DNA from 2 places in the Alteromonas sp. AO-Serp genome. Region 1 is predicted to be linked to the other one. Evidence: predicted binding sites of a transcription regulator. Region 1 holds the regulator's gene; the other holds the start of a gene.

The links. Region 1 encodes FliA, which starts transcription of late flagellar genes. Its sites were predicted from a motif close to CTAAAGNTNNNNNNNNNNNNGCCGATA; they were not measured.
Region 2: a site for FliA is predicted at 3,050-3,076, ahead of flgM (flagellar biosynthesis anti-sigma factor FlgM). Genes of this name have one in related genera too.

Annotation. Positions count from the first base shown of each region.
Region 1 is NZ_JAFLMX010000002.1:59,472-75,907, forward strand. Features, by position in the region: gene QVA83_RS00375 (L,D-transpeptidase family protein) at 1-1,533, opposite strand, end outside; gene flhA (flagellar biosynthesis protein FlhA) at 1,776-3,875, shown strand; gene flhF (flagellar biosynthesis GTPase FlhF) at 3,905-5,314, shown strand; gene QVA83_RS00390 (MinD/ParA family protein) at 5,320-6,186, shown strand; gene QVA83_RS00395 (RNA polymerase sigma factor FliA) at 6,183-6,914, shown strand; gene cheY (chemotaxis response regulator CheY) at 6,951-7,334, shown strand; gene QVA83_RS00405 (protein phosphatase CheZ) at 7,369-8,124, shown strand; gene QVA83_RS00410 (chemotaxis protein CheA) at 8,137-10,371, shown strand; gene QVA83_RS00415 (protein-glutamate methylesterase/protein-glutamine glutaminase) at 10,400-11,530, shown strand; gene QVA83_RS00420 (ParA family protein) at 11,559-12,323, shown strand; gene QVA83_RS00425 (chemotaxis protein CheW) at 12,331-13,137, shown strand; gene QVA83_RS00430 (chemotaxis protein CheW) at 13,155-13,646, shown strand; gene QVA83_RS00435 (DUF2802 domain-containing protein) at 13,706-14,140, shown strand; gene metA (homoserine O-acetyltransferase MetA) at 14,252-15,190, shown strand; gene QVA83_RS00445 (homocysteine S-methyltransferase family protein) at 15,194-16,261, shown strand; partial or broken gene QVA83_RS00450 (dihydropteroate synthase) at 16,271-16,436, shown strand, end outside.
Region 2 is NZ_JAFLMX010000259.1:456-14,346, forward strand. Features, by position in the region: gene QVA83_RS17020 (flagellar assembly protein T N-terminal domain-containing protein) at 99-1,280, opposite strand; gene QVA83_RS17025 (LPP20 family lipoprotein) at 1,581-2,066, shown strand; gene flgN (flagellar export chaperone FlgN) at 2,213-2,644, opposite strand; gene flgM (flagellar biosynthesis anti-sigma factor FlgM) at 2,684-3,013, opposite strand; gene flgA (flagellar basal body P-ring formation chaperone FlgA) at 3,116-3,832, opposite strand; gene QVA83_RS17045 (chemotaxis protein CheV) at 4,110-5,039, shown strand; gene QVA83_RS17050 (CheR family methyltransferase) at 5,055-5,903, shown strand; gene flgB (flagellar basal body rod protein FlgB) at 6,089-6,523, shown strand; gene flgC (flagellar basal body rod protein FlgC) at 6,526-6,948, shown strand; gene flgD (flagellar hook assembly protein FlgD) at 6,980-7,666, shown strand; gene flgE (flagellar hook protein FlgE) at 7,681-9,066, shown strand; gene QVA83_RS17075 (flagellar basal body rod protein FlgF) at 9,291-10,034, shown strand; gene flgG (flagellar basal-body rod protein FlgG) at 10,081-10,869, shown strand; gene flgH (flagellar basal body L-ring protein FlgH) at 10,881-11,561, shown strand; gene QVA83_RS17090 (flagellar basal body P-ring protein FlgI) at 11,584-12,696, shown strand; gene flgJ (flagellar assembly peptidoglycan hydrolase FlgJ) at 12,756-13,706, shown strand; partial or broken gene flgK (flagellar hook-associated protein FlgK) at 13,723-13,891, shown strand, end outside.

The DNA.
Region 1 (16,436 bases):
GGTTCCTGCTTCATCTGCAAACGCTGTGAAGTACACAATAAGAACCGGTATAGGTTTCTTTAAATACAGTGTACTGGTCTCTTCACTTTGAAGTAATTGCTCAGCTTGCGGTATTGCCTCTGTCTGGCCTGAATGAGTAAGTACCCACTGAGACAGCTTCAAAGGGTTAGAGACTCTTATACAGCCAGAGCTGAAGTTTCTTTCTAATTTCGAAAAAAGGCTGTGATCGGGCGTGTCGTGAAGATAAATGGCATGCTTATTTGGAAGCATGAATTTCACTTTACCAAGGGCATTGTGCGGCCCGGGCTTTTGTCTGAGTGTATAGTGAAATGTACCACGGCTAACATTTGTCCAATCAAATTCATCGACAGGGCTGAAGCCGCTGACACCGGCGGGCTGGGCTTCGTAACCTTGCTCGACCAATAAAGAAGGATTGGTTTTTAATTTCGCCAGCTTGTCTTTAGTGGCTATACTGAAAGGCACGGTCCAGTAGGGGTTAAACACCATATACTTCATTGATTCAGCGAAAACGGGCGTTTGTCTCACTGGTGTACCGACAATCACAGGCATTCCCAGTGTTTCTTCACCTTCAGTAAACCCTCTCAACTGAAACGACGCAATGTTAACGCGTAAATATGTTGACCAAGTTTGATGAGGGAGCCAGCGCCAACGCTCTAAGTTTGCATCAATTCTTTCTAACCAAGAAAACGTGGTAGCATTTAATGCTTCTAAAGTGGAACTTCCCACGATACCATCTGGCTCTAAGCCCGCAGACATTTGAAACTGCTTAACCGCGTCCAGTAAATCTTTATCGAATAACTCTGAATAGGTGCCTGGCCCTAAAAGACGAGACTTCAGCAACACAACTCTTTCGCTCGTTGAGTTCAGCTTAAGTGTTGGGCCAACTGGAATTTGCGTGGTAACTGTAGAAACTGCCGTGAGTAAACTACGCTTTTTTTCTAACAGTAACTGGTATTCATGGTGTGATGGCCACATGGCCCGCAATGTTGCAGAAACACCGTTAGTTAATGCGTGATTTAGCGATGCCACAGGATCCGCTTCTCTTTGCTTAAGGAACCACTGCGAATCTGCATTGGCGGGGCTAACAAGCCCATTTAATCGATGCAGAGTTTGACTGATGAAGGCATCGGTTGCTAGTACATCTAAGAGTGCCGTATTGGCGTCGCGACTTTCGAGCATTGACGCGTGGTAATACTCGGGCGAGAAGCCATGTAACTCTGAATCAGCAATTTCATGGAGGAGTTCCTGAAGACGGTTTTCAGCATCACTAGTACCAAACCATATAAGCTGATAGCCCTGTTGAGTGTAGACCTCGCTTACCAAAACTCTATTGTGCACACGAGATGGGTTACTATTTTGTGAACCGTATATCTCCACTGAATCAACTAGCAAATTCTCCACACGCTGTCGTAAGTTAGGTTGTTTAGATGCATGAGCTACATGACTAAAAGTCAGCATGATGACAAGGCTGACCCAACAAAACGTTGCAACACGGTTTTGTAGCACTACCATGAATAATCCTTTTAAAACGAAGAGTAGGCCCTAGGAATAGTGACGTAATTATAAACTGTTCGTATGTCCCTCGGATACAAAATCTTAATCGCCCTATACAAGTCACTGTAGACAGTAATCACGCATGATTACAGCTCAGATTTGGATAACTTTTGCGTAAAACACAAAGCTGGCACGTTAGTTGAAAACTCACTAGAAGATTCACATAAAGCGTCAATTTTCTGATAGAGAGACACCAAGCCATGCAGTTATCCGGTTATCTTCAGCGATTCGATAAAAATCAGCTGCAAAATTTTACCAGTGGTTTAGGCGCACCCATCGTCCTTTTGGCAATTATGGGCATGGTTATATTGCCTATGCCGCCATTCTTACTGGACGTGCTGTTTAGCTTTAATATTGCGTTGTCGCTAGTCATTATCTTGGTGGCTGTACTTACCCAGCGTCCAGTAGATTTCGGCATTTTCCCCTTGGTGTTACTTATCGCTACCGTTTTGAGACTAGCGCTTAACGTGGCTTCTACTCGCGTTGTCTTACTTTACGGACATGAAGGCGGCGATGCAGCAGGTAAGGTTATTGAAGCCTTTGGTGCGGTCGTTATTGGTGGTAACTACGCCGTAGGTATTGTTGTTTTCGCCATTCTTCTTATTATCAACTTTAAAGTAGTGACCGCAGGTGCAGGACGTATCTCAGAGGTAAGTGCTCGCTTTACGTTAGATGCTATGCCTGGTAAGCAGATGGCAATCGATGCCGACTTGAATGCTGGTTATATTGACCAGGACCAAGCGCGCAAGCGCCGCGAAGAAATTACTGCAGAGGCCGACTTTTACGGGTCGATGGACGGTGCCTCAAAATTTGTAAAAGGTGACGCGGTAGCGGGTCTTTTTATCATGCTAATCAACATTGTTGGTGGTCTTTTCATAGGCATGATTCAGCACGGTCTTTCATTCGGTAACGCCATAGAAATCTATACGATACTGACCATAGGTGATGGTCTGGTGGCGCAAATCCCTTCATTATTACTTTCGGTCGCTACAGCCATTATCGTTACTCGTGAAAACGAGACTCAGGAAATGGGCAAAGAAATCCGCGGTCAGCTTGGTAATAATCAAGCTCTTTATATAGCCTCGGGCGTTCTATTTGTGATGGGTATCATTCCTGGGATGCCTCATATCGCATTCTTAGGGTTCTCATTCTTGATTGCAGGCTTTGCTTACTGGCAGTCGGTCCAAGAAAAGAGAAAGGCCGCAGAGCCCAAAGTGCCAGACAATGTGGTAAAAGATGAATCGGTCGCACCTGAAGTGAAAGAGCTTGGCTGGGATGATGTTCAGCAGGTAGATACCATCGGATTGGAAGTGGGCTATCGTTTAATTCCTCTTGTCGATAAATCCCAAGGTGGCGAGTTGTTGACGCGCATTAAAGGCGTACGTAAGAAACTATCGCAAGAGCTGGGTTTCCTTATTCCGCCTGTCCACATTCGCGATAACTTGGATTTAGAGCCCAACACTTACACCATCGCTATGCTAGGCGTAACGATAGGCGATTCCATCATCAGTCACGATGAAGAACTTGCTATTAATCCAGGGCAAGTGTTCGGTAAATTAGAAGGGCGTGCCACTAAAGACCCCGCGTTCGGCTTAGACGCAGTATGGATTAAGCCCAATAAACGGGAGCATGCACAAACCCTTGGGTACACAGTAGTAGACGCTGCGACCGTTGTAGCGACCCATTTAAGCCAATTACTCTCTAACAATGCATATCAATTATTAGGGCACGAGGAAGCGCAACAACTTCTTGATATGCTTGCCAAGCAGCATCCGAAACTGGTTGAAGGATTAGTACCAGACATTCTTCCGCTAAGCACCGTCGTGAAAGTACTGCAAACCTTATTGTTTGAAGGCGTGCCTATTCGCGATATGCGTACAATCGTGCAAACACTCAGTGAGTACGGCACGCGCAGCCAAGACCCCGATGTTTTAGTGTCTGCAGTGCGTATTGCCCTTAAACGTTTAATTGTCCAAGAAATTACTCAAGGTGCAAAAGAGATACCTGTCATAACCTTGGCGCCAGAGTTGGAACAGATGTTGCACCAGTCACTTCAAGCAGGTGGCGAAGATGGCGCTGGCATAGAACCAGGCCTGGCAGACAAGCTGCAAAAATCATTGCAGCAAGCCAGTCAGCAGCAAGAGTTAGAAGGAGAGCCTGCAGTACTCCTTACCTCAGGCATGCTACGACCCGTTCTGTCTCGCTTCTTAAAATATTCGGTTGTTGGGCTTCATGTTCTGTCTTACCAAGAAGTGCCTGACGACAAACAAATAAAAATAGTCAGTTCGGTCGGTCAATAATCTGACACTGGGTGATTGGAGAGGTTGCAATGAAAATTAGACGTTTCTTCGGCAAAGATATGCGTGAGGCGTTAAGCCAAGTTAAAGCTGAATTGGGCAGTGACGCTGTGATCATGTCAAATCGCAAAGTCGCTGACGGTATTGAGCTTGTCGCAGCCTACGACAAAGAACCTGAAGCGAAGTTGTTTACGCCGAAAGCGTCTCCACAAGCCGCTGCAAAAACACCTGGTCAAAAGGCAGTGCCTAGCTTGAGCGAAATCATTGGTGACGACGGTCCTGATAGCCTTAAAGCACTGCTAGAAAAGCAGCACGGTGGAAATAATGACGTGGCGAGTCCCGCGCAACCTAACCAACCAATGACAGCGAATGCTAAGCACGCCAATGAAATTGCTTCGCACTTAGACTTCTCAGAAGCCTTTATTGACGACGTAGAAGCCCAGCAGTCTTCTCATGAACCAGTTCGTCAGAACGCTTTCCCAGAGCATCAAGCGTCGAGTATGGATGATACCGCTGTGACGCAGTCAGCGGAGCTTGCTCAAATCAAGGAAGAGCTAGCGTCTCTTCGCGATGTATTGCAATATCAAGTGGCCGACTTGATGGAAGCTAAAAACAAACGTCAAAAACCTGTTCATCAATATCTAATCACCCGTTTAACCGATATGGGGTTAAGCAACGCGTTAGCGAAACAGCTTATTAGCTATACGCCGTCACATTACAACGAACGAGATGCATGGGTATATCTTCTTAACCTATTGGCTAATCGCATAAATGTGACAGGAAACGATATACTTAGCGCACAAGGTGCTGTTGCATTAGTAGGACCAACAGGTACCGGTAAAACAACTACCGTTGCGAAACTTGCTGCCCGCTATGCGCAAAAATACGGTGCAGAGTCGGTTGCGATGATTACCATCGATACGTATAGAATTGCCGCCTATGAGCAGCTAGCGACATACGGAAAGATTATTGGCTGCACGGTGAGAAAAGCGCAGACTAGTGAAGAACTTGCGGATTTATTATTCCAACTTCGTCATAAGCGACTAGTATTGATTGATACGGCTGGATTTAGTCAAAGAGACAGTCGATTAATTAAACAAATTAAGCAGTTTGATAACGGACAAATGCCAAATGTTAAAAAATATTTGGTAGCGCAAGCAAATACGCAATATCCTGCTTTGCAGAGAATCATTCAAGCGTATGATGATATTGAACTAAGTGGCTGTATTTTCACAAAGTTAGATGAGTGCTACTCTTTAGGAGAGGTGCTTAGTGCAGCGGTTGAATACCAATTACCGGTTAGTTATGTCACCGATGGTCAAAAAGTACCTGAAGACATTAAGATTGCAGAAGCGAAATCTTTGGTTTCCGCTGCTGCAAAGCTTTATAAAAAGTACGGTTTGAATCATACTAGTGGTAACAACGCAATTAAAACAGCATAAGCAGTATGATTGACGACCAAGCGAGTAGCTTAAGAAAAATGAAGCAATCACGGTTAATCAAAGTAATCGCCGTCACCGGTGGCAAAGGTGGCGTAGGTAAAACAAACATTACATTGAACACCGCTATCGCCATGGCGAAGCAAGGTAAACGTGTAATGGTTCTCGATGCGGACCTCGGTCTTGCTAACGTAGACGTTATGTTAGGTTTGCGTGTTGAGAAAAACTTATCCCACGTGCTTTCCGGCGAATGTACACTTGATGAAGTACTAGTGACCGGTCCGCACGGAATAAAGATTGCCCCTGCCACATCAGGCACGCAGTCGATGGCAGAATTGTCGCCAACGCAACACGCTGGCCTAATTCGTGCCTTCAGTGAGCTGCGCTCGCAGATTGACGTGCTTATCGTTGATACAGCGGCAGGTATTTCAGACATGGTGTTGAGCTTTTCAAAAGCCTCACAAGACATCATGGTCGTTGTGTGTGACGAGCCTACTTCATTGACAGATGCTTATGCATTGATAAAAATTCTGAATAGAGAGCACGGTGTTTTCCGCTTCAAAGTTGTGGCTAATATGGTGCGCGACGTGCGAGAAGGCCAAGAGCTATTTAGTAAATTAAGCAAAGTGACAGGGCGTTTTTTAGATGTTGCACTAGAATTAGTGGCGACAGTACCGTTTGACGAGAACATTCGTAAAGCAGTGCGTAAACAGACAGCCATTGTCGATGCTTACCCAGGTTCACCGGCAGCCGTTGCAATAACACAGTTGGCAAGTAAAGCCTTAACATGGCCTATTCCAGCGCAGCCAGGTGGCCATTTAGAGTTTTTCATTGAACAATTAGTTGCAGAAAAAGCCGTAGGAAGTCAGCGTTGAACAGCAAGGCAGCCGCTTATCAACAACAAACCGATAAAGCGCAGTTAGTCGAAAGACATGCGCCATTGGTTAAGCGTATAGCGCATCACTTGATAGCGCGATTGCCGGCTAGTGTTCTTGTAGACGATTTAATTCAATCAGGCATGATTGGATTATTAGAAGCCGCTCGAAACTTTGATGGTTCAAAAGGAGCCAGCTTTGAAACGTTTGCCGGTATTCGCATTCGCGGTGCTATGCTAGATGAAATTCGCAAAGGGGATTGGACACCGCGTTCAGTTCACCGAAATGGCCGAGCGATCACTGAAGCAATTTCGCAAGTAGAAAGCGAAACAGGCCGCGATGCTAGAGATTCTGATATTGCTGATAAGCTTAATGTAAGCTTGCAGGACTATCACCAAATGCTTAATGAAGTAAATGCCGGAAAGCTGGTAGGTATTGAAGATTTAGGTGTGTCAGAAGATGTTATTTCGACAGAGCAAAATCGAGGTAGCGACGCACCACTGGAAGATTTAATGCAAGGCGCTTTCCAAAAAGCGCTTGCCCATGCAATTACGACATTACCTGAAAGAGAAGCGATTGTACTTTCGCTGTATTATGATGAAGAGCTGAACCTAAGAGAAATTGGTGAGGTTCTTGATGTAAGTGAATCGAGAGTCAGTCAAATTCACAGTCAGGCCATGTTAAAACTCAAATCACGAATGAAGTCGTGGCAAGCTGACGAAGAATAGAAATTAATAACAATTAACCCCTCACTGGAGGCTATTTTGGACAAAAGCATGAAAATTCTCGTGGTCGATGATTTTTCTACCATGAGACGTATCATCAAAAACCTACTTAAAGATTTGGGTTTTTCCAACATCCAGGAAGCGGATGACGGAAGTACTGCATTGCCTATGTTGCAGCAAGGTGATTTCGATTTCGTAGTTACCGATTGGAACATGCCTGGAATGCAGGGTATTGACTTGCTTCGCGCGATTAGAGCCGATGACAAGCTCAAGCACCTACCAGTACTTATGGTTACTGCTGAAGCGAAGAAAGAGCAAATTGTTGCCGCCGCGCAAGCAGGTGTTAATGGCTACGTTGTTAAGCCGTTCACTGCAGCAACACTTAAAGAAAAATTAGATAAAATATTCGAACGTTTAGGTTGATCCAGACGCTCACCAGAGAAATGAGGTTTACTGGATGTCAACGAATGTAAACGTTCCAATTTCGTTGGAAGAAGCAAAACAGCTTGTCACCTACCTTGAAGAGGGTGACAACGCTTCAGCCAATGCCCTATTAGAAGCGGCCTCAATGAAAGAAAACGTTGAGTTATTTGCCGAAGTAGGGAAACTGACGCGTCAGCTCCATGACGCGCTGAATAATTTCCAAATAGACGACCGCATTAAAAATCTCGCGACCGATGATATTCCCGATGCACAATCCCGCCTAACCTACGTAATTGAAGAAACTGAAAAAGCTGCTAATACTACTATGGATGCCGTTGAAGCGAGCATGCCTATAGCTGAAATGCTGTCGGCGCGCATCGAAAAGGTTATGCCTGAGTGGAAGAAGCTGATGAATCGCCAAATAGAGTTGGGTGAATTCAAGGCTTTATGCGCAGACTTAGACGAATTGTTGGAAGAAGGTTCGGCACAGTCAGCTAAACTTACACAGTTACTTACAGAAGTATTGATGGCTCAAGGTTATCAAGACTTAACTGGTCAGGTTATTCGCCGCGTTATCGACTTGGTTAAAGAAGTGGAAGACAGCTTAGTTAACATGCTTACCATGTTTGGTGAACGCGACGGTGCAGAACAAACTAAACCATCTAGCGTTAAGGCCGATAAGGTTGATGGTGTAGAGGCAGAAGGCCCTATCATTGATGCCGATAAGCGCGACGACGTCGTGTCAGGCCAAGATGATGTAGATGATCTTCTGTCTAGCTTAGGTTTTTAGGGGAGCGGGCGCATGTCGTTTGATGTTGACGAGGATATATTACAGGACTTTCTAGTTGAGGCTGGAGAGATACTTGAACAATTACAAGAACAGCTCGTTGATCTTGAGAACAATCCTGAAGATGCGGATTTGCTGAATGCAATTTTCCGTGGTTATCACACAGTTAAAGGGGGAGCAGGGTTCCTGTCTCTTACTGAGTTAGTAGAAATTTGTCACGGTGCGGAAAACGTCTTTGACGTAATGCGTAACGGTCAACGAACACTAACCCCTGAACTGATGGATATTATTCTGCAAGCCACAGATGTGGTGGTTGAAATGTTTGAACGAGTGAAAGCTCGGGATCCATTAGAGCCAGCAGATGCACACCTAGTCGACTTGTTACACAAACTAAGTCGCCCGGAATCTCCAGATGAGAATATTTTTGGTGAACAAAGCGCGCCGGTGTCAGAACCTGAGCCCGCGATTGAAGAGCCAGAATTAGTTGTTGAAGAGCCTACTGCACAGGCACCAAGTTCTGGTGATAGCGGCGGTATTGACGGAATCACTGAAGATGAGTTTGAAGCGCTGCTTGATGAGCTTCATGGCTCTGGGGCACCAGGACAGTCCTCAGCGGCTAAAAGCGAACCTGCAAAGGCTGCTGCACCTGCTGCCGCTAGTGATAACGACGATATCACCGACGAAGAATTTGAAGCGTTGCTTGATGATTTACACGGCAAAGGCAAGTTTGGTGGTGAAGAAGCTGCGCCAACGGCAAATACACCAGCTCCAGCACCAGTTACGCCGAGTGCAGCTGATGATGAAGAAATCACCGATGACGAATTTGAAGCACTGCTTGACCAACTACATGGCTCAGGGCAAGGGCCTACCAAGCAGGGAGCCGTTTCAAAGGCGCCAGAGCCTCCTGTAGATAAGGCAGCAACAGAAGCGGTTCAAAAAGCGAAACAAGCAGCGCCAGCTGCGCCAAAATCGACGCCTGCTCCTAGCGCCGCAGCGCCAGCTAAAGCAAGCGCACCTGCTGCACCAAAAGCAGCGCCTAAAAAAGATGAGAAGAAGGCGGCACCAGCTGCGCCTCCTGCTGAGACTACAGTACGTGTAGATACCAAGCGCCTTGACCAAATTATGAACATGGTGGGCGAGCTTGTACTAGTGAGAAACAGGCTAATAAGCTTGGGTATCAACAGTAACGACGAAAGCATGTCCAAAGCCATTGCCAACTTAGATGTGGTAACGGGCGACTTGCAAGGTGCGGTAATGAAAACCCGCATGCAACCTATCAAGAAGGTGTTTGGTCGTTTCCCTCGCGTTGTTCGAGACCTCGCTAGAAGCTTGAAGAAAGAAATAACCCTTGAGCTTGTGGGTGAGGAAACTGATTTAGACAAAAACCTGGTTGAAGCACTGGCCGATCCACTTGTGCATTTGGTGAGAAACTCCGTCGACCATGGTATTGAAATGCCTGATGACCGTGCTGCAGCGGGTAAACCGCGCATGGGTACGGTTCAGCTATCGGCATCTCAAGAAGGCGATCATATTCTTCTAACCATCGAAGATGATGGTAAAGGAATGGATCCTGAAAAGCTTAAAGAAATTGCTATTAGTCGCGGTGTACTAGACGCAGACGCAGCTGCACGTATGTCGGATGTTGAAGCGTTTAACTTGATATTCGCGCCAGGGTTCTCAACCAAAACAGAAATTAGTGATATTTCTGGTCGCGGTGTGGGCATGGACGTGGTTAAGACCAAAATTAACCAACTTAACGGCACCGTGAACATAGATTCACAGCTAGGAAAAGGCACGCGACTGGATATCAAAGTTCCGCTAACGCTAGCCATTCTTCCGACGCTAATGATTGTTGTAGGAAAACAAACCTTTGCGTTACCATTAGGTGCGGTGAACGAAATAATAAATATGGACATCAAAAAGACCAACACGGTCGATGGCCAGCTAACAATGATAGTTCGTTCAAAAGCAATTCCGTTGTTCTTCCTTGGTGAATGGTTGATTCGAGGTCCCAAAAACATCGATAGAGAAAAGGGACACGTTGTTGTAGTGCAAATTGGTACACAACAAGTAGGATTCGTAGTAGACGCGCTAATAGGCCAAGAAGAAGTGGTTATTAAACCTCTTGATGCATTATTGCAAGGCACGCCTGGTATGGCGGGAGCCACGATTACATCAGACGGTGGAATTGCACTAATTTTAGATATTCCGAGCCTGCTTAAACGGTATGCGCGTAAACCCATCAAGTAAGGCGATGAATTAACAGGAATAATAATCCATGGTCTTTAAAGTCCTTGTCGTGGACGACTCGACTTTTTATCGTCGTCGAGTAAAAGAAATACTCGATGGCGATAGGGAACTTGAAGTTGTTGGGGAAGCGAGAAATGGGCGCGATGCACTTGAAAAAGCAGAAGCGCTTAAGCCGGATGTGATAACGATGGATGTTGAAATGCCTGTCATGGACGGCATTTCAGCTGTAAAGGCCATAATGGACAAACGGCCTACACCTATTCTTATGTTTTCTTCGCTTACGCATCATGGTGCGCAAGCGACATTAGATGCGTTAGAAGCGGGCGCGCTCGATTTCTTACCTAAGAAATTTGAAGATATCGCGCAGGACAGAAAAGACGCATCGCGCTTGTTGTGTACAAAAGTACGCTTAATAGCGCGTCGTGGTATTGGTCTTAAGCGTCCGTCGTTTCGCTCTACAGAGGCAAGAAAGCTTCCTGATAATGCGCCAAAGCAGGCGTTTTTTAAAACATCAGGGTTGCTATCAGGGCATAAAGACGCAGCTAAACAACCAACCGTTTCGTCTGTAAGAGCGACGGGAAAGCACTACAAGTGTTTGGCAATTGGGGCTTCTACAGGCGGGCCTGTGGCGCTTCAAAAAGTGCTGTCTCCTTTACCTGCAGAGTTTCCATACCCCATTTTGCTTGTACAACACATGCCAGGAACATTTACTACGGCATTTGCACAGCGTTTAGACACAAACTGTAAGATTAGAGTAAAAGAAGCCGAGCACGGCGACATTCTAAAACCAGGTCATGCGTATCTTGCTCCCGGTGGGAAGCAAATGTTGCTAGAAACCATAGGTGCGAATAAACGCATTGCCATTGTTGATGCAAGTGCGAGTGACAAGGTGAATTATAAGCCCAGTGTTGATCTCACTTTCAGTTCTCTGGCTAAAGCTTATGGTGGGGATGTATTAGGAATTATATTAACGGGTATGGGGGCTGACGGCAGAGAAGGATGCCGAATGCTCAAGGAAAAAGGCGCAACGATTTGGGCTCAAGACCAAGATTCCTGTGTTGTGTATGGTATGCCTCAAGCTGTCGCCGTTGCCAATATATCCAGTAAAAATATAAACATTGATGATATGAGCAGTTGCGTTCAAACCGAAATGCGATAGCAGTTTGAACAGTAATGGAACAGCAAATATGAAAGTGTGGACAGTAGCGAATCAGAAAGGTGGTGTAGGAAAGACTACCACTACGGTGAGCCTTGGCGGCTTGCTTGCACAGCAAGGCAAGCGAGTGCTCATGATTGATACTGATCCACATGCATCGCTGAGTTATTACTTCGGTATCGATGCAGAAGCGTCAAGTCATTCAGTTTACGATATTTTTATTAAGTCTAATGACATTACGGCCGATAATGTTATGGATTGTCTGTGCCCGACAAAGTTAGACAACTTATATGTGCTTCCTGCAACAATGGCGCTCGCGACCTTAGATAGAACGATGGGTAGCGAACAAGGTATGGGCTTAGTCCTAAAAAAAGCGTTGGCAAAAATAGCAGGAGAATTTGATGTTGCTATCATCGATTGTCCTCCAGTGCTTGGGGTGCTGATGGTTAACGCTCTTGCAGCGTGTGACAAGGTTATCGTGCCTACCCAAACAGAATATCTGGCGCTTAAAGGGCTAGACAGAATGATTCGTACCATGGAAATTATGGGACGTTCGTTGGACAAATCCTTTGATACTGTGATTATTCCAACTATGTTTGATAAGCGCACTAACGCGGCGCTTGCATCGCGAAAGCGCTTAATGAATGACTATGGTGAGCGCGTGTGGGAAGGGGTTATTCCCGTCGACACGCACTTCAGGGATGCAAGTTTAGTACAGCTTCCCATTTCCGCAGCGTACCCCAAAACACGTGGTGTGTCTGCGTACGAGAAATTATTAGCGGTATTGGAGAAATAACGAGAACATGAGCAAGCAATCGCCTTTTGCCCGTGAAGAAGTGATGGAGGCATACCTTGATAGTCTCCTCAAAGAGCCAGAAGCACCGGAAGATGTGACTGCGCGCACGGCAAAATTGCTCGAGCAGGCTTCTCAGCAGATGGCTGAAACGGCGCTTGCTTCTACCGCCAATGAAAGTGAGACGCAATCGAATGAACAAGAAGCGATAGCGGAAAAGGTTACATCGTTAATTGAAACGCAAAAAGCAGAGACAATTGAAGATGAACAGCAACAGTCTCACGCAGAAACTTTAGTAGAAAATGAACAAGAAGCTGCGTTAAACCGCGCTGAAAAAACAAAAGTTCCACTAAAGGATACTCTCGGTTTTCGCTTTCAGGCGCTATTCTTTGAGGTTGCAGGGTTAACACTTGCGGTGCCTTTGACGTCGCTAGGTGGGATCCACCAAATTGAGAAGATTGGCCCTTTATTTGGAAAACCTGATTGGTTTATGGGTGTAATGTTGCACAGAGAGTCTAAACTAAGTGTTGTTGACTCTGCAAAATGGGTAATGCCAGAAAAATATGACGAAAACCTCGCACAATCGCTTAACTACCGATATCTTATAATGTTAGGGGAAAGTGCGTGGGGTCTGGCTAGTGAAAAGCTAGTCAATACGGTCAATTTGACTACCGATGATGTTAAATGGCGCGAGTCCACAGGTAAGCGTCCCTGGTTAGCAGGGATGGTTAAAGAAAAAATGTGCGCGTTAATTGACGTTGAAGAATTAATATCTATGCTTAACAAAGGCTTAGGCAGTAACGACCAGACGCCATAGTATTGGGAGCCAGGTTCATGAGCGACGAAAGAATAAATAATAACGCCACCGACAGCAACGACGAAGTCCTTCAATGGGTAACGTATCGCTTAGGTGAAGAAACTTACGGTATCAACGTGATGCAAGTTCAAGAGGTCTTGCGTTATACCGAAATAGCCCCTGTACCCGGTGCACCTGACTATGTACTTGGTATTATCAATCTGCGTGGTAACGTAGTAACGGTTATCGATACACGTGCTCGTTTCGGATTACCGCCAACAGAAATTACTGACAATACCCGTATCGTTATTATTGAGTCTGACGAGCAGGTGGTTGGTATCCTGGTGGATAGTGTCGCTGAGGTGGTTTACTTGAAATCTTCAGAGATTGACAGTGCCCCTAACGTAGGTACTGAAGAGAGTGCTAAGTTTATCCAAGGTGTAAGTAACCGCGACGGCGAACTGCTTATTCTTGTAGATCTTAATAAATTGTTAAGCGACGAAGAGTGGGATGAGCTTAGCAACATCTAAATAAATGAATAGGCGGTATTGATTATAATACTGCCTACATTTCCCCAAGGGTTATGTCCATGGATTGGCAGCTTGCTGCACCTACCTTATTAGAACTCATACTGTGTATTCTTGTAGTTATACTCATCGCCGCGATGGGTGTGCTGTATTCACACATTAAGCAGTTGCGTTCTGCATTAAGCGAAAGCGAACATGCTAACGCAGAGGCTATTGCCCGCACTGAAGCCCTTGCTAAAAATGCAAATAATCAACAAACTGAGGCGCAAGCACGCACGTTGGTGATCACTCGACACCTTCAAGAGTTAGACGAAAAGCAAACTGATATTGAAAACCAGCTTCGAGAACTCAAGCTTCAAGATCCTTCCCTACGCCTATATCAGCGTGCGGCGGACTTAGTCAAGCAAGGCGCTAGCATTGATGAAATTATAGAAGCCTGCGACATTCCTCGTGCCGAAGCTGAGATGTTGGTAATGGTGCATAAACAAAATAATTAGTATTTTTGAGCACCAGAGAAAAAAACGTTTAGACGTCTAGACGTAAAGATGTTGACATATCGCCAGTTATAGACACAATACAGATATTGTAATTTATCACTGGAGCCCTCTATGCCAATTCGTATTCCTGAGCAGTTACCCGCGCAGAATGTACTACTAGGTGAAAATATTTTTACCATGGACATGGACAGGGCTGCCAATCAGGATATTCGTCCTCTTGAAGTCGGTATTCTTAATTTAATGCCGAACAAGATAGAAACAGAGGTACAGTTACTTCGCCTGTTATCGAACACGCCACTGCAAATAAACGTGGATTTAATTCGAATTGATAATCAAGCGCCGAAGAATACCCCCCAATCGCACATGGATGCTTTCTATCACGACTTTTCAGCGGTAGCGAATAAGAAATACGATGGCCTCATTGTCACCGGTGCGCCTCTCGCGCTTATCGATTATGAGGAAGTAAAGTACTGGGAAACCATGACCACCATATTGGAGTGGGCGCAGCGTCACGTAAACTCAACCCTTTACTTATGTTGGGCTGCTCACGCCGCCATGTATCACTTTTACGGCATTACACGAGAGCTTAGAGACGAAAAGTTTTCAGGTGTCTTTAAACATAAAGTGAATGACCCGAACAATGAGCTATTAAGAGGCTTTGATCCTTCTTTTTACGCACCACATTCCCGTTATGGGCATATTAACACCTCGTTGTATAACAGCGTCGATGGACTTAGTGTTGTTGCAGAGTCTGACGATGTAGGCGCTTATATTGTGGCGTCAGAAGATAAGCGCATGGTATTTGTAACGGGTCACCCAGAATACGATCCAGATACACTTAAAGACGAGTATTTTCGAGATATCGCCGCGGGACAAACGCCAGTAATTCCAAAAAACTATTTTGAAGGGGATGATCCAGCCAAGTCTCCTATTGTACAGTGGCGCTCACACGGCAGCCTATTGTTTACAAACTGGCTGAATTATTATGTCTATCAGACCACGCCTTACGATTTAAGTCAGCTTGCTGAAAAGTCACAGCCAAAGAGGTAGCACGTGAGCCAAAGACCAAATTCTAGCGCGCAGACAACGCTTACAGAAGCCGCTAAAAAGCGCATCCTTATATTAGACGGCGCCATGGGCACCATGATCCAGCGCCATAAGTTAGAAGAAGAAGATTATCGCGGAACACAGTTTGCCAACTGGCACTGCGATGTTAAGGGTAACAACGATTTGTTGGTTCTTACTCAGCCCGATATCATCTATCAAATTCACTGTGATTACTTTGAAGCTGGCGCGGACATTATTGAAACGAATACGTTTAATGCTACGACTATCGCTATGGCCGATTACGATATGCAGGCTCAATCCCGTGATATTAATTTAGCTGCAGCTAAATTGGCGCGTAAAGCTGCCGATGAGTTCACAGCAAAGACACCCGACAAACCCCGTTTCGTGGCGGGCGTACTTGGACCAACAAACCGCACTGCTTCAATTTCGCCTGACGTTAACGACCCAGGCAAACGCAATGTTACTTTTGACGAACTCGTGGAAGCGTATAGCGAGTCTACCGAAGCGCTCATTGAAGGCGGTGCAGATTTAATCATGCTCGAAACCATCTTCGATACACTTAATGCGAAAGCGGCAGCCTATGCGGTAGAGTCGGTTTTTGAAAAGCTGGGTATATCGCTGCCCGTTATGGTGTCTGGCACGATTACCGATGCCTCAGGGCGCACGCTGTCTGGTCAAACCGCGGAAGCGTTTTATTATTCCATGCGACACATCAGTCCATTCTCATTCGGCTTAAACTGTGCTCTTGGGCCAGACTTACTGCGCCAATACGTGGATGAAGTGGCTACTGTTAGTGAGTGCTTAATTTCAGCGCACCCTAACGCTGGTTTACCCAACGAGTTTGGTGAATACGACATGGAAGGCCCTGAAATGGCCGAGCACATCAAAGAATGGGCGCAGTCAGGGCTAGTGAATATCGTAGGTGGCTGCTGCGGCAGTACGCCAGAACACATTCGCGATATTGCTAACGCGGTCAATGGAATTGCGCCAAGAAAAGTGCCACAGTTTGAACCCAAAATGCGTTTGTCAGGCCTAGAGCCGTTTGTACACTAGGAGGGCATTATGAGCGCAGAATTTTCTACATTTATTAATATCGGTGAGCGTACCAACGTAACAGGCTCCGCTCGCTTTAAACGACTTATTCTTGAAGGTGATTTTGAAACTGCACTTGATGTCGCAAGGCAACAAGTAGAGAACGGCGCGCAGATCATCGATATCAATATGGATG
Region 2 (13,891 bases), on a different contig from region 1:
GATGTTCGATACATTTCCAAAGGCAATTATTTCACTTAGATGACGAAAGTACTATATAAACTGGGAACTCTAAACTGTTTAAGGCAGATCGAGAAAGACTATTTTTTTACTACAAAATCGTGTTCTTGAATGTTTGCGATAATTCCTGCACCTTCGTTTACTACTAGAGACGAATTACCGTAGGCACTACTCACTACAAATTTGCCAGGATATAGCGAGTACTGTAAGTATTTACGGCCACGGTTATCGACAATCTCTTTAGCTTGATAAAGGTATAGTTCATCTTTTTCAGAAATGCCATTGTCTCTGCCTAACGATACAGAAATTTTATCGCCGGCAACATTAATCACTCTACCTGTCATTGGCTGGCATGCAGTGGCTTCTTTTATGTCTTCAATCGCTTCTGCTATTGTCGCGTTGACAGTTTGCCCATAAAGCGACTGCCAAAACTTCGTCGAAAATTCATCTACATCTTCGAATCTGTCGAATGTCCATTCTCCTTGATTCTGATAAGACTTAGTCAACAACAGGCCTCCATTAATGCCGTCATAAACTTGAATGGTCATAGCAAAGGAGCGTCGAGAAGTACCCTCACGCCACGGTGTAAAAACCGAAGCCTCTTCCCGTGTCACGCTTAAATCATCTATCATGCCCACCAGCACAAATTGAGTATTACTTTGCGCTGAAAGCGTGCGTACATTTTGGTCAGTATATCGACTGTCAAATTTTGCAGTATGTGGCGCGATATAGATAATATCTAGGTTTTCAGTTTTATTTCGCATGGCCTGCGCTAACTGATGGGTGAATGAAGCATCGAAGTTGGGAATATTACCCTGTGTTAGTTGCGCTCTGTTACGTACCCTGAAATGTGTGGTAGCGAAATGTTTCTGGTCATTTTGTGCGGCACACACTTTTCCTCTTGGAAAAATGTCAGCGCGAATACTTACCGTAATCACATCGCCGCTATAAACTTCATCAACCAGTTCCAGTTGTTCAACTTCGCCGGTAGAGCGAATGGTCATCTCTTCATTTTTAAGAAGACCATTTGTAAGCTTGGCGACGCTATGAACTGATGCGCCTGCAAAAAGCATGGCTTGCTTAAGTGCCTCTTGGGTAGCCGCATGTCTGGCAGTTTCTTTATCACCATTTCGCACCACAGCCTGTCCTGTAGCCTCGTACCACACGGCATTTGCTTGCCCAACGAAAAATGCAAACAGGCAAATTACCGCCACGACAGCATTTAAAATAGTTACCAGCGTTGTTTTGCTAATATATCGCACCGCACACCTCTGGAGGTTGTTGTCTAACTGCGCTATGCAAAGCGCCCGGTTTATAAGGCGAAGTATGCGAAAAGAGTGCCAATTGATGTGGTTTGGTCTTCATTAAATCAATCGGGCGCATATCTTGCACATATCTTGCAACGCGTATCTTGCTAAAGGTTTGTAAAAAGCGTCAGTTTAAATACGTCAAAATCTGCTACCGCGAGTATGGCGGTATCTCGTAGTTACAAAGCTGCCACCGACGAGAGCAGCATAACTACACATTTGATTTTATTAATAATGCAATTTGGAAATGAAACTATGTGCTTGAAAAAAATACATAAATCAAAATCGCTGCTGCTGTCTTGCTTTCTTGGTTTAGCAATAAGCACTGGTGGATGCGGCATTATTGATAAACACGTTGAGTGGGAAACAATAGAACCAGAAAGCTATCCCGTGCTCAAGGCGGTAGGCTATGCGCCAATTTCTTCTCAGCATGGCGAAAGCGACAGCATGAAGCTTATATTGGCGATGAAAGCGTCAAAATTAGATGCATACCGAGAGCTAACTGAACAAGTCTATGGTCAAAAAATTGAAGGCAATCAGTCTCTGTCTCACTTGGTTATAGATAGCGAAACATTGCGAGCATCTGTAGAGGGGGTCATTAGAGGCGCTGAAGTCGTAAAAGCCTATCCGGTAGGTGAAGATACATACGTCACCGAACTCGCTTTAGATATGCAGCAGGTTTACGATATATATCTGTCGACCGCAAAACCGCGCCGAGTAAAGGATGTTAAGTATTATTAAACGATAGCGAAAGGGGTGTTTGCGCAAGTGGCTGTATCGTGAAGTCTTAAAACATGCGCAAATACACAGAGGTATAATTTACTTTTACCGGTTAAGGCTTAATGGTTAAAGCTCGCTGAGTGAGGTTTACTGAAATCGCAAAAAAATTAGGCGCTCACTCCCGACCCTAAAGTCCCGCCTTTCGGCTTTCCTTTTTTGTCATAGGTGAGCGATTCTTTGGCACGAACTTCCATCATCAAGTTACGTAAGTGTGTGAGGCGTAGCTGTCCTTGCTCTACGGCTTTTTGATTGACCTGCGTGCGGTATTTGCAATCGTCCAGAAGTTTCTTTGCATTAGCCATTAATGCATCATCTTCTTCTGACATTGAGCCTTGATCGCTAATTGTGCGCTCAATGCTTCCATCGAGAGCCTGAATAGACGTTAACAGTGCTGTCTTTTCGTCTAACAAATTCATTAAAGATTCGGCGTCTCGCGAACTGATAAGTTGCAATTCTTTTTCAAGCAATACGGCAAGTGAAGACAGTTGCTCCACTTGCTTTATTAGTGCTTGTGTCAATTGGCTTGCTTGTTCAGTCACGTTAGCTCTCTTCTGGTTAGTTACGAGTTTTGTCGCTCATTATTTAGCGCCAAAAATCTCACCTTCTAGTTTTGCAATCTTGTTGGCAAGCACTTCAGGATTAACTTTATACTCGCCACTTTGAATCGCTCGCTTAAGGCGATCGACTTTATCTTGGTTCACAGGCGCTTCCGAACCTTTCTTCTGAACCTGGTTGAGCTGCTGAGCAGATTGCGTCAACGATACAGAATCCTGACGCGGAACTGATGCGGTTTGCGCAGCCTGTGTTGATGCCTGCTGTGGAGATTGCTGCGTTTGGTTTTGCTGCGCAACCTTTCCATTATCAACGGGTGTTTTAGGTAACCCATTGTTTATATTATTAATTGCCATAATTAGTCCTCACTACTTTTTCGCCTCTGTAAAGTATATCGGCCTTTTGGCTAATTTCTTTAGCTAAATTGTGAACAAAAAAGTAGATATTCGCTGCGTCGTTTATAAGTGTATCACGACTTCTTCAGGGCTTGCGACTCTTGCTATCACCGCCTTTTGGCTACTGGCATTAATTACCTTAATATTGTCACCAACGACACCGTCTTGCTGAGCGATTCCGGCTGTTTTCACTTCCATACCTGCTACCTCAGCAGTTATGGTAATTCTGTCGCCTTTGCACACAAAGCATAGCATATTTGACTGTATAGCTTGTCCGTCAGTCACTCGGCGTTTTATTCTAGCCCCAATAAGTGCTTCTAGCTCAGTAAATGCGGTATGGCGCAATCGTCTTACATCAACTTTTGCCAGAGACAGATTCGATGATGTCAGTACGGTTCCTGGACTTATTGCGCCTTGAGTGACAACAATTTCTTTGGTACGCGTTACTTGCCCGCTGGTGAAAAGGTACCATTCATTATTTCTGCAGCTCACTCTAACTGATATATACGATTGGCTCAGCGCTTCTTGCGACGCATTGTATTCGAACCCAGTTGGGCAGTCAGGAATATTTATCCTATCGTCTATCTTCACAATAGACACATCAATGCTAGTATCCTGCGTATTATCAGCAAGTTGAGTTATTAGGTATTGTTTTGCGCCTTCTTCAACCTGTTTGTGATTGGTTTGTGTCGCCAAGCAGTTCATAGAAAGCACACTGAAAACGGTCAATGACAGTAATCGTGTGAATGTAAGGCGCGTTTTGGCGTTCATATTTTTCATCATGACTTTTCGTGTTCAGTTTACAAGTTATTGACTATGCTTAATACGGCCGGTTTGCTTAGTGCAAATAAATAACAGCCAAAGTAAATCCATAAGGTTTACAAGCACGAGCGTCAACGCAGGATCATTGACTAAGTTAAGGTATAAACCCTACTAAAGACTGAAAAATGCTATTTAGTGTCATTTTTCTGTCGTTTGACCTGCAAAAATTTAGTGATATTGTCTATCTTTATCATAAGAGGCAATGATCATGCCCAGTATTACTTAGAGGTGACCTATGTCGGGGATTTTAGATTCAGTAAACCAGCGCACGCAGCTTGTTGGGCAGAATCGCTTAGAGTTGCTGCTGTTTAGACTGAACGGCCGCCAACGCTTTGGAATTAACGTTTTTAAAGTGCGGGAAGTGCTTCAGTGTCCTCCGCTAACAGCAATGCCGAAATTAAACCCGTTGGTTCGTGGTGTGGCGCACATCCGTGGTCAAACTATATCGGTCATTGATTTAAGTATGGCAACACGCGGCCGTAAAATTGAAGATCTCTCTAATGCCTTTATTGTCATTGCGGAATATAACCGTTCAGTTCAGGGCTTTTTGGTGGGTGCCGTAGAGCGTATTATCAACACCAATTGGGATGCGATCATGCCGCCACCTCAAGGTACCGGCAGAGCAAGCTATTTAACGGCGGTGACTGAAGTTGAAAATGAACTTATTGAAATTCTAGACGTTGAGAAAATTTTAAATGAAATTTCTCCGTTGAATGCCGAAGTAAGTTCTGAGGTGGCAGAAGGTCTGACAACCGAAGGCCAAGAAAACAAAATTATCTTTATTGCAGATGACTCTGCGGTAGCGCGAAACCAGGTTAAAAAGGCCCTAACTTCACTAGGCTTAGAAATTGAGCTAGCTAAAAACGGTCTTGAAGCATTAAACAGGCTTAAAGAAATTGCGGAAGAGTACGGCGATGTAACGAACCGTGTAGGCGTGCTGGTCTCAGATATCGAGATGCCAGAAATGGACGGCTATACACTAACCGCCGAAATTAAGAATACGCCTGAACTTCAAAAGCTTCATGTTGTATTGCATACGTCGCTCAGTGGTGTCTTCAACCAAGCTATGGTGCAAAAAGTAGGGGCTGATGACTTTATCGCGAAATTCCACCCCGATGAACTTGCTACCGCGGTACAAAAGTGGCTAATGACTGAGTGCGAATAACGGAGCAAGATAGGATTGGCTAATAAAGACGTTTCGCCAGCAAGTTACCTCAAGTTTAGAGAGTTTTTGGAAAAGCAATGCGGCATAGTATTAGGTGATAATAAACAATACCTGGTGCGCAGCCGTTTAGCTTCATTACTCTATAAGCATAAGTATGAGTCTGCTGACGAACTGATTGACGTGGTTGTGAAAGGGTTCGACAGAACTTTACTACAGAACGTTATTGACGCAATGACCACAAACGAAACGTTGTGGTTTCGAGACAACTATCCCTTCGATTTACTTGTAAAAGAGTTACTACCAACACTATCGGCAAAAAATCAGAAGCTTCGCATATGGAGTGCCGCTTGTTCGTCTGGACAAGAGCCTTATTCTATTGCGATGTCTGTACTTGAATATCAGCGCCAAAGGCCAGGTGCATTAAGAGCGGGTGTTGAAATTGTTGCTACAGATTTATCGTCAGAAATGCTGCAAAAGTGTGAGTTAGGTATTTATGACGAACTGTCCCTTGCAAGGGGATTGTCCCCGCAAAGGAGACAGGCCTTTTTCCAGCAAAATGATAGCGGGCTTATGCAGGTAAAACCCGACGTTCGTCGGATGGTAAGCTTTAGAAGTCTAAATTTACTTTCGAGCTATGCAGCACTTGGCCGCTTTGATATCGTTTTTTGCCGTAATGTTTTAATTTATTTCTCGGCCGAAGTAAAACAACGCATCCTGCAACAAATTGCCGGACAGCTGCAGCCTCAAGGTGTGCTTTTCCTTGGCGCGTCGGAGTCTATAAGTGCTGCGAGTGAAATTTACAGTATGGTTAAGTGCCACCCTGGCCTTTACTATCAAAAAAAAAGATCTAACTTATCGGCCTGATAACTAATACTTTTTTTTATGATCAGGTCGACACTTTTGACTTACACCCTCCGTCAAAATCTCATTATGGCATTTGCCTTGCTAACTATTTCTACAAACGACAGTAAAACGGCAAGATTCGATATTTAATTGTCCGCTTACATTGTCACCACGAAACAAATTTTTAGTATGTCAGAGGTCATGTTATGGCTATTAACCTAGATAAGCTGGTTGGCTTTAATGAGTCAGCACTCACTATACGCACAGAGCGTATGGAAGTGATTTCTGGAAATCTAGCGAACGCAAATACGCCTGGTTATAAAGCGCGGGACATTGATTTCAATAAAGCAATGCAGTCGGCTATGCGAGAAGCATCAGGTGGTACAGCCAATCACGCTTCTTCAGGAATGGTGCGGACAAATGATCGCCACTTAAGCGGCAATTCTACGTCAGTAGCGGCAAACTTTGACATGCAATACCGCATCCCAACACAACCAGACACTGGCGACGGTAATACGGTTGAAGTTCAAGCGGAAAGAAATCGGTTTTTAGACAATGGATTGCGCTACCAAGCCAGCCTAGAATTTTTGAACGGAAAAATTAAAGGCATGAAAAAAGCGCTTAGCTCAGGAGGTCAGTAGTCATGAGTTTATTTAATGTAATGCAAATTTCGAGTACGGGTATGGAGGCGGAGAATGTACGCCTTAATACTACGGCAAGTAATATTGCCAACGCTAACTCGGTTAGCAGCAGCTATGACGAAACATACCGAGCTCGCCATCCAGTTTTCGCTACGGCGTTGCAAGATGCAATGCGCGACCAGTCGAAAGGTGCAGGTGTTCAAGTAAAGGGTATTGTAGAAAGTGATGCTCCTTTGCAAGTGGAGTATTCACCTAACAACCCGATGGCAGATGAAAACGGCTACATCTATAAACCCAACGTGAACATCGTGGAAGAGATGGCGAATATGATGTCAGCGTCCAAAGCGTATGAAACTAACGTGCAGGTTGCGGACACCACAAAGCGTATTTTCCGTCGCGTACTGCAGCTAGGTCAAGGGCAGTAACTTGCCGCTTGAATAATGTGAGGATTACTCAGTGAATACCATAAACAATACTGGCTTAAATACTGATCTGTATTGGCAAGAGGAAACCGTCAAAATAGCTGACGGCACCGAGCAGCAGTTAACCCAGGAAGATTTCTTCTCAATGTTAACTGAGCAGTTAGCCAATCAGGATCCCACTGCACCCGTTGATAACGATCAAATGGTAGCGCAGATGACATCATTTACGATGGCCGACGGTATTTCCCAGCTTAACGAAAAGTTTGAGTCGTTTGCAGCTTCAATGACATCGAATCAAGCGTTACAAGCCTCTAGTCTTATCGGGCAAAACGTGCTGGTTCAAGGTAACGTGGGTTATATGGCCAATGAAGGCGATGGCATTTCGGGTGTCATCGTGAATGAAAAAACAGTTCAGAATATGACGATCACTATTGAGAACCAGTTTGGTGAAGTCATAAAAACCATTGATGCAGGCACACAAAGCGCTGGCAACATTGAGTTTGAATGGGATGGCAAAGATAAGCATGGCAACCAGATGGCACCGGGTGAATATGTTATCAGTGCCACTGGCGAGTTGAATGGAGAAGGTGTTCAGCTGAATACCGCCGTTAATCGCCATGTTGGAAGTGTAAGCTTGGCTGGTAGTGGTCAAGGCGTAATTTTGAATTTGGATGGTGATGTCAGTATCAATCTTGATGACGTCATTCAAATCGGCAGTTAGTAGGAGAATCAATAATGTCTTTTAATATTGCACTGAGTGGCGTATCAGCCGCACAAAAAGATTTGGATGTAACCGCCAACAACATCGCAAACGTAAATACAGTTGGCTTTAAAGAATCTCGCGCTGAATTTGGCGATGTTTATGCGGCATCACTGCTTTCAGGTGGTAAAACTAAAGTAGGTGACGGTGTACTCACTCAAGAAGTTGCTCAGCAATTTTCTCAAGGTAGCCTTCAGTTTACCAATACCTCGCTTGATTTGGCGATCACAGGTAATGGTTTCTTTGCGACAGTACCTGAAATTACGTCTCGCGACTTCTCGTTCACACGTGCGGGTCAGTTCAAGTTAGATAGCGACAATTTCGTGGTTAATAGTAACGGCGATAACTTATTGGGTTTCCCCGTTAACTCTGATGGTACAAGTGCCTCGGTAGCACTTAGTACTACTGAGCCAGTGCGTATTCCAGACTCTTCGGGTTCTCCCGCACAAACCACAGAAGTTGACATTCGAATGAACTTGCCTGCTGGTGATGCAGCCCTAGATCCACAAGATTTTGACCCTGAAGATCCGCTTACCTACAACGCAGCAACATCGGTAACCGTTTACGATTCGTTAGGTGATAGTCACGTAATGACCTATTACTTCATAAAGGATGCGACACCGGGTGTTGATAATGAGTGGTATGTTGCTACTGCAATCGATGACACGCTAGTTGATATGACAGATTCAGCGGGTAATGACACAGACCCAGCAACAGCAGTAAATAGTGTCGGTGGTAACACTGGTAACGCCGTAACAGCATCTAAACTTATCTTCTCTCAAGGTGGTGATTTTGCTGGCATGGAAACGCCTGATGGCCTACCTACACTTGATTTCAAAATGCAAACAGAAGCGTTAGGCGCAGGTATTCTTGCTAATGGCTCAGATCCTACGCAGCAAATAAGCATTGATTTTAACCTCGATGTTAATAACGCGACGCCTAATGAGCCGACTCAGTTCGCCTCTGCGTTTGAAGTTACTTCACTAGAACAAGACGGTTTACCTGTAGGTCGATTAACAGGTATCGACATTGGTCCGGATGGCTTGGTTCGTGCAACGTTCTCTAATGGTACGTCTGAACCCATTGTTCGTGTCGCTTTGGTTCGCTTTTCTAATGAACAAGGCCTAACTCAAGAGAGCAGTACTCAGTGGAAGGAAAGTATTCTTTCAGGCGAGGCACTAGCGGGTGAAGCAACAACCGGTACTTTCGGCGAAATTAACTCTTCGGCGCTAGAACAAGCTAACGTTAACCTTACCACTGAGCTCATCGACATGATTATCGCTCAGCGTAACTTCCAGGCAAACTCGCGTGCGCTTGAAGTGAACAACTCGCTAAACCAGACTATCCTTAACATTCGATAGTTTGCAGTAAGCCACATTAGCAGATTGCTAAGCGGCAAATTTTAGGCGCGGAAAACCGTACCTATTTTACCCGATTTAGAAAGGTCGCAACAATGCGACCTTTTTATTTTTCTATATATATCAATTCAATACCGCCCTTATTTTTCAATTGCACTAAATATCCACAGATTGGCACTGCCTTTGCAAAGTCTTGTTTAAGGTTTAATCAGAGTCAAAAGTCAGTCATGGACAAACTTCTCTATATTTCAGCAAGTGGCGCCTCCCAAGACCTACTAGGAACAGGGATTAGGGCCAATAACTTGGCTAATGCACAGACAACGGGATTCAGAGCGCAGTTAGAGCAGGCAAGGTCAATGCCGGCCTACGGCGAAGGTTTGCCGACTCGCGTGTTTTCCATGACAGAAAGCCCGTCGAATAATTACGAATCGGGCCCGATGATTAAAACAGACCGCGATTTAGACGTAGCCATTCAAGGTGATGGTTGGTTCGCTGTACAAGATCAAAATGGTCAAGAAGCTTACTCGCGTGATGGAAATTTCAAGTTAGGCGATGACGGAATTTTGACAGATATCCACGATCGCGTCGTGCTTGGTGACAATGGGCCAATATTCCTTCCTGTTCCTTTAGATAACCTAAATATCGCCGCCGATGGCACGTTGTCGATGAGACAGTTAGGTGCCCCTGCCAATGTTATTGAAGAAGTAGGGCGACTTAAATTAGTTAGTCCAAACTATGCAGACATGGAACGTGGGAACGACGGCTTATTTAGAATGGAAGATGGCTCAATAGCGCCAGCCAATGCCAACGTAAAAGTAATGTCGGGCATGCTTGAAGGTTCCAACGTCAATGCTGTTGACGAAATGGTGGACATGATAAGTCTGCAGCGTCACTACGAGCTTCAAGTCAAAATGATGAAGCAAGCAGAAGAGCTTGATACTCGCGGTAATCAGCTACTACGTATCCTGTAAAAGAATTTTTATCACCGTTGCCCTATGAGCAACGTCGGAGGTTAACATGCATCCAGCATTGTGGATTAGTAAAACCGGACTAGACGCCGCACAGACCGATGTGGCAGTGGTGTCTAACAACCTAGCAAACGCATCAACAGTGGGCTTTAAAAAAGACCGCGCGGTGTTTGAAGATTTGCTTTATCAGAATATCAATCAGCCAGGCGGTCGTTCGTCTGCTGACACGGAACTACCTTCTGGGCTTATGCTTGGTTCAGGCTCGAAGGTCGTTGCTACTCAAAAAGCACACACGCAAGGTAACCTGTTAACCACTGAAAATGCGCTTGATATGTCAATTCAGGGCCGTGGTTACTTTGAAATATTGCAGCCAGACGGCACCATTGCATATTCGAGAAATGGTCAGTTTTCACTGAACGACCAAGGCCAAATTGTTACATCTGGCGCGGGCTTTTTGCTTCAGCCTGAAGTGGCTATTCCCGAAGATGCGCAACAAATCACAATTTCTCAAGATGGTGAAATTAGCGTGAGCATACGGGGCCAAGCTGAACCGCAGGTACTCGGTCAGCTTAATATTTCTGACTTTGTTAACCCAACCGGATTACAACCAACCGGACAAAACCTTTATGTAGAGACAGCGTCAAGCGGTGCACCTATTCAGGGGATCCCTGGTCTGCAAGGTTTGGGTTATATCTCACAAGGCACGTTGGAAACGTCTAATGTAAACGTGACCGAAGAGTTAGTAAACCTTATCGAAAGCCAGCGCTTGTATGAGATGAACTCAAAGGTTATCTCATCGGTCGACCAAATGCTTGGTCAGGTTATTCAGCAACTTTAGTAGGTAGCATCATGCGTATTTTAGGTTTATCTGCTGCACTTCTGATACTTGGCGGTTGCGCCAGTACAAACGAGCCTCCCGTTCAGGCAAACGACCCGTCGTTTGCACCGGTAGTGCCAGATTACCCGCGTGAAACGGTAGTAGAGGATGGCTCGCTTTTTCGTTCGCAGCTTGCTAACAACTTATATTCTGACGTTACCGCAAGAAGAGTCGGTGACATCATCACTGTAACGTTAAGCGAGAATACCCAAGCGAGCAAATCAGCCGACACTAGCACTGCGAAAGATTCAAACGTCAATTTAAACCCTATTACCGGGCTAGCTGGGCAAGCGATAAATATTGGCGGAGAGTCCGTACAATTGGGAATAAGTTCATCCCGAGATTTCTCCGGTGATGCCACAGCTAACCAAAGCAACAGCTTAAACGGCGCTATCTCAGTTACTGTGGTCGACGTACTTCCTAACAGCAACCTTGTTATTCGTGGCGAAAAGTGGCTAACCCTGAATCAGGGCGATGAATATATCCGTCTTACCGGCATCATTCGTCCGGCAGACATTAGTCCCGAGAATGAAATTGTGTCCACTAAGGTTGCAAATGCGCGTATCCAATATTCGGGTACGGGAAGTTTTGCGCGAGCACAAGAAAAGGGTTGGTTAACCAAGTTCTTTGATTCTGCTTGGTGGCCTCTTTAGGTTTTAGGATAGGAGAGTGAACATGCGTTTGTTTTCAGTAGTATTAGCCGCTTTCACAATGCTTTTATCTTCACAGGCAGGTGCGCAGCGCATTAAAGATGTAGCGAGTATTCAAGGCGTACGTAGTAACCAATTAGTGGGATATGGTCTTGTTGTAGGTTTGCCTGGAACGGGTGAACAAAGCCCGTTTACCGAACAAAGTTTCAGAACCATGCTGCGTAACTTTGGTATCAGTCTTGACGCTAACACCAAGCCAAAGATACGAAACGTGGCCGCAGTGGCGGTACACGCCGACCTGCCTGCTTTTGCAAAACCCGGACAAACCATTGATATTACGGTTTCTTCAGTTGGCGAGGCGGCCAGTCTTCAAGGCGGAACGCTGCTCCAAACGTTTCTTCGCGGTGTTGACGGTAAAGTCTACGCTGTAGCGCAAGGCAGCTTAGTCGTGAGCGGGTTTGGCGCACAAGGCGGTGATGGCTCTCGTATTGTCGTTAATACGCCAACGGTAGGAAGAATTCCAAACGGTGCGATGGTAGAGCAATCTGTACCAACAGGCTTTGCCAATGGCGACACGTTAACGCTTAACCTCCATTATCCAGATTTCTCAACAGCCAAGTCGCTTGCAGATACGATCAACGAGCGCTTAGGTGCACAGCCGGAAAATGGCTATGTTATTGCTAAGCCCATTGATGCAGCGTCTGTTCGCGTGTCGGCCCCGCGAGATGTCGGTCAGCGCGTGGGCTTTTTGGCTACCTTAGAAAACTTCGAATTTACACCAGCTGATGCGCCAGCGCGTGTGGTAATAAACAGCCGCACAGGCACCATTGTTATTGGCAGTGACGTTCGCTTGTTACCAGCAGCAATTACTCACGGCGGGCTAACGGTGACCATCTCTGAAAATCAGCAAGTTTCTCAACCTAACGCGTTTGGTGAAGGGCAGACTGCCGTTACCACTCAGTCGATTGTTGATGTCGATTTGGCAGATAGCCGCATGTTTAAGTTTGAGCCAGGCGTTACTCTGGACCAGCTTGTGCGCGCGGTAAATGAGGTGGGCGCTGCGCCGGGCGATTTAATGGCAATTTTGGAAGCATTACGTCAAGCAGGCGCATTGCGTGGAGAGCTCGTTATTATTTAAAACGAGCAAAGAGCATTTACGAGACGTTAGTAAAATAAAGTCACAGCGGAATAAGCACGATGGAATCACTTAGCACAAAAAGTCAGCTTGATATGGCTCGCAATGTCCACGATATGGGCAGCATAAACAAAATGCGTGAAGCCATTGCGTCGGGCGACGAGACGGTATTGCAAGAAGCTGCCCAGCAGTTTGAAGCGATATTTGTGCAAATGATGTTGAAATCAATGCGTAAAGCACAAGATGCCCTTGCTGACGAAAATAGCCCATTTAATTCACAGCAAGTTAAGTTTTATCGTGATATGCACGACCAACAGCTAGCGACAGACCTCACTTCCGGTGGCGGTTTAGGTCTCGCTGATGTCATTGTTAAACAGTTAGGTCAAACTGAGGATAGCTATACGCCTGCCAGTGTAATCAGAAGTGACGGAGACTTATCATCACTTAACAGAAACCGTGTGTACAACGTAACTGAGGCGCAGGATATTGCCCTTTCTTCACAGTCTATTCGCAGCCAGTCAGCACAAAAAGATGCCATGTTCGAAAGTCCCGAGCAGTTTGTAGAGAGCCTAATGCCAATAGCTGAGAAAGTGGCAGCAAAATACGGAATGGATCCTAAAGCAATAATTTCCCAAGCCGCGGTTGAAACCGGGTGGGGGAAATTTGTTATCCATAAAGCGGATGGGGAAAGCTCGCACAACTTATTTGGCATCAAAGCAAATAAGGGATGGCAAGGAGAGCAGGCTGTAGTCGACACGTTGGAATTTAACAATGGACTACCGCAAAAACAAAAGGCTGCTTTTAGGTCCTACTCGTCAGTAGAAGACGCAATGGAAGACTATGGACGCTTTATCACATCACAGCCTCGCTACAGCCATGCTGTCGAGAATGCTTCTGACGCAGCGCGCTATACCCATGCGCTTCAAGAAGCGGGCTACGCTACCGACCCTGAATACGCGCGCAAGATAATGGCAGTGTATAACAGCGATCGTCTCAGCACGTTAATGCCATAGCATTGGAGATTACATTGTGAGTTCTGTCGATTTATTCTCATTAGCGACCAGTGGTGTTAACGCCAGTAGTAAGCTATTACAAACGACCAGTAACAATATTGCCAACGTCAACACGCCAGGCTATGTTCGCGAGCGCACTGAACTTCAAAACAGCCAAGTCTTCGGTGTAGAGATCGGCAATACCG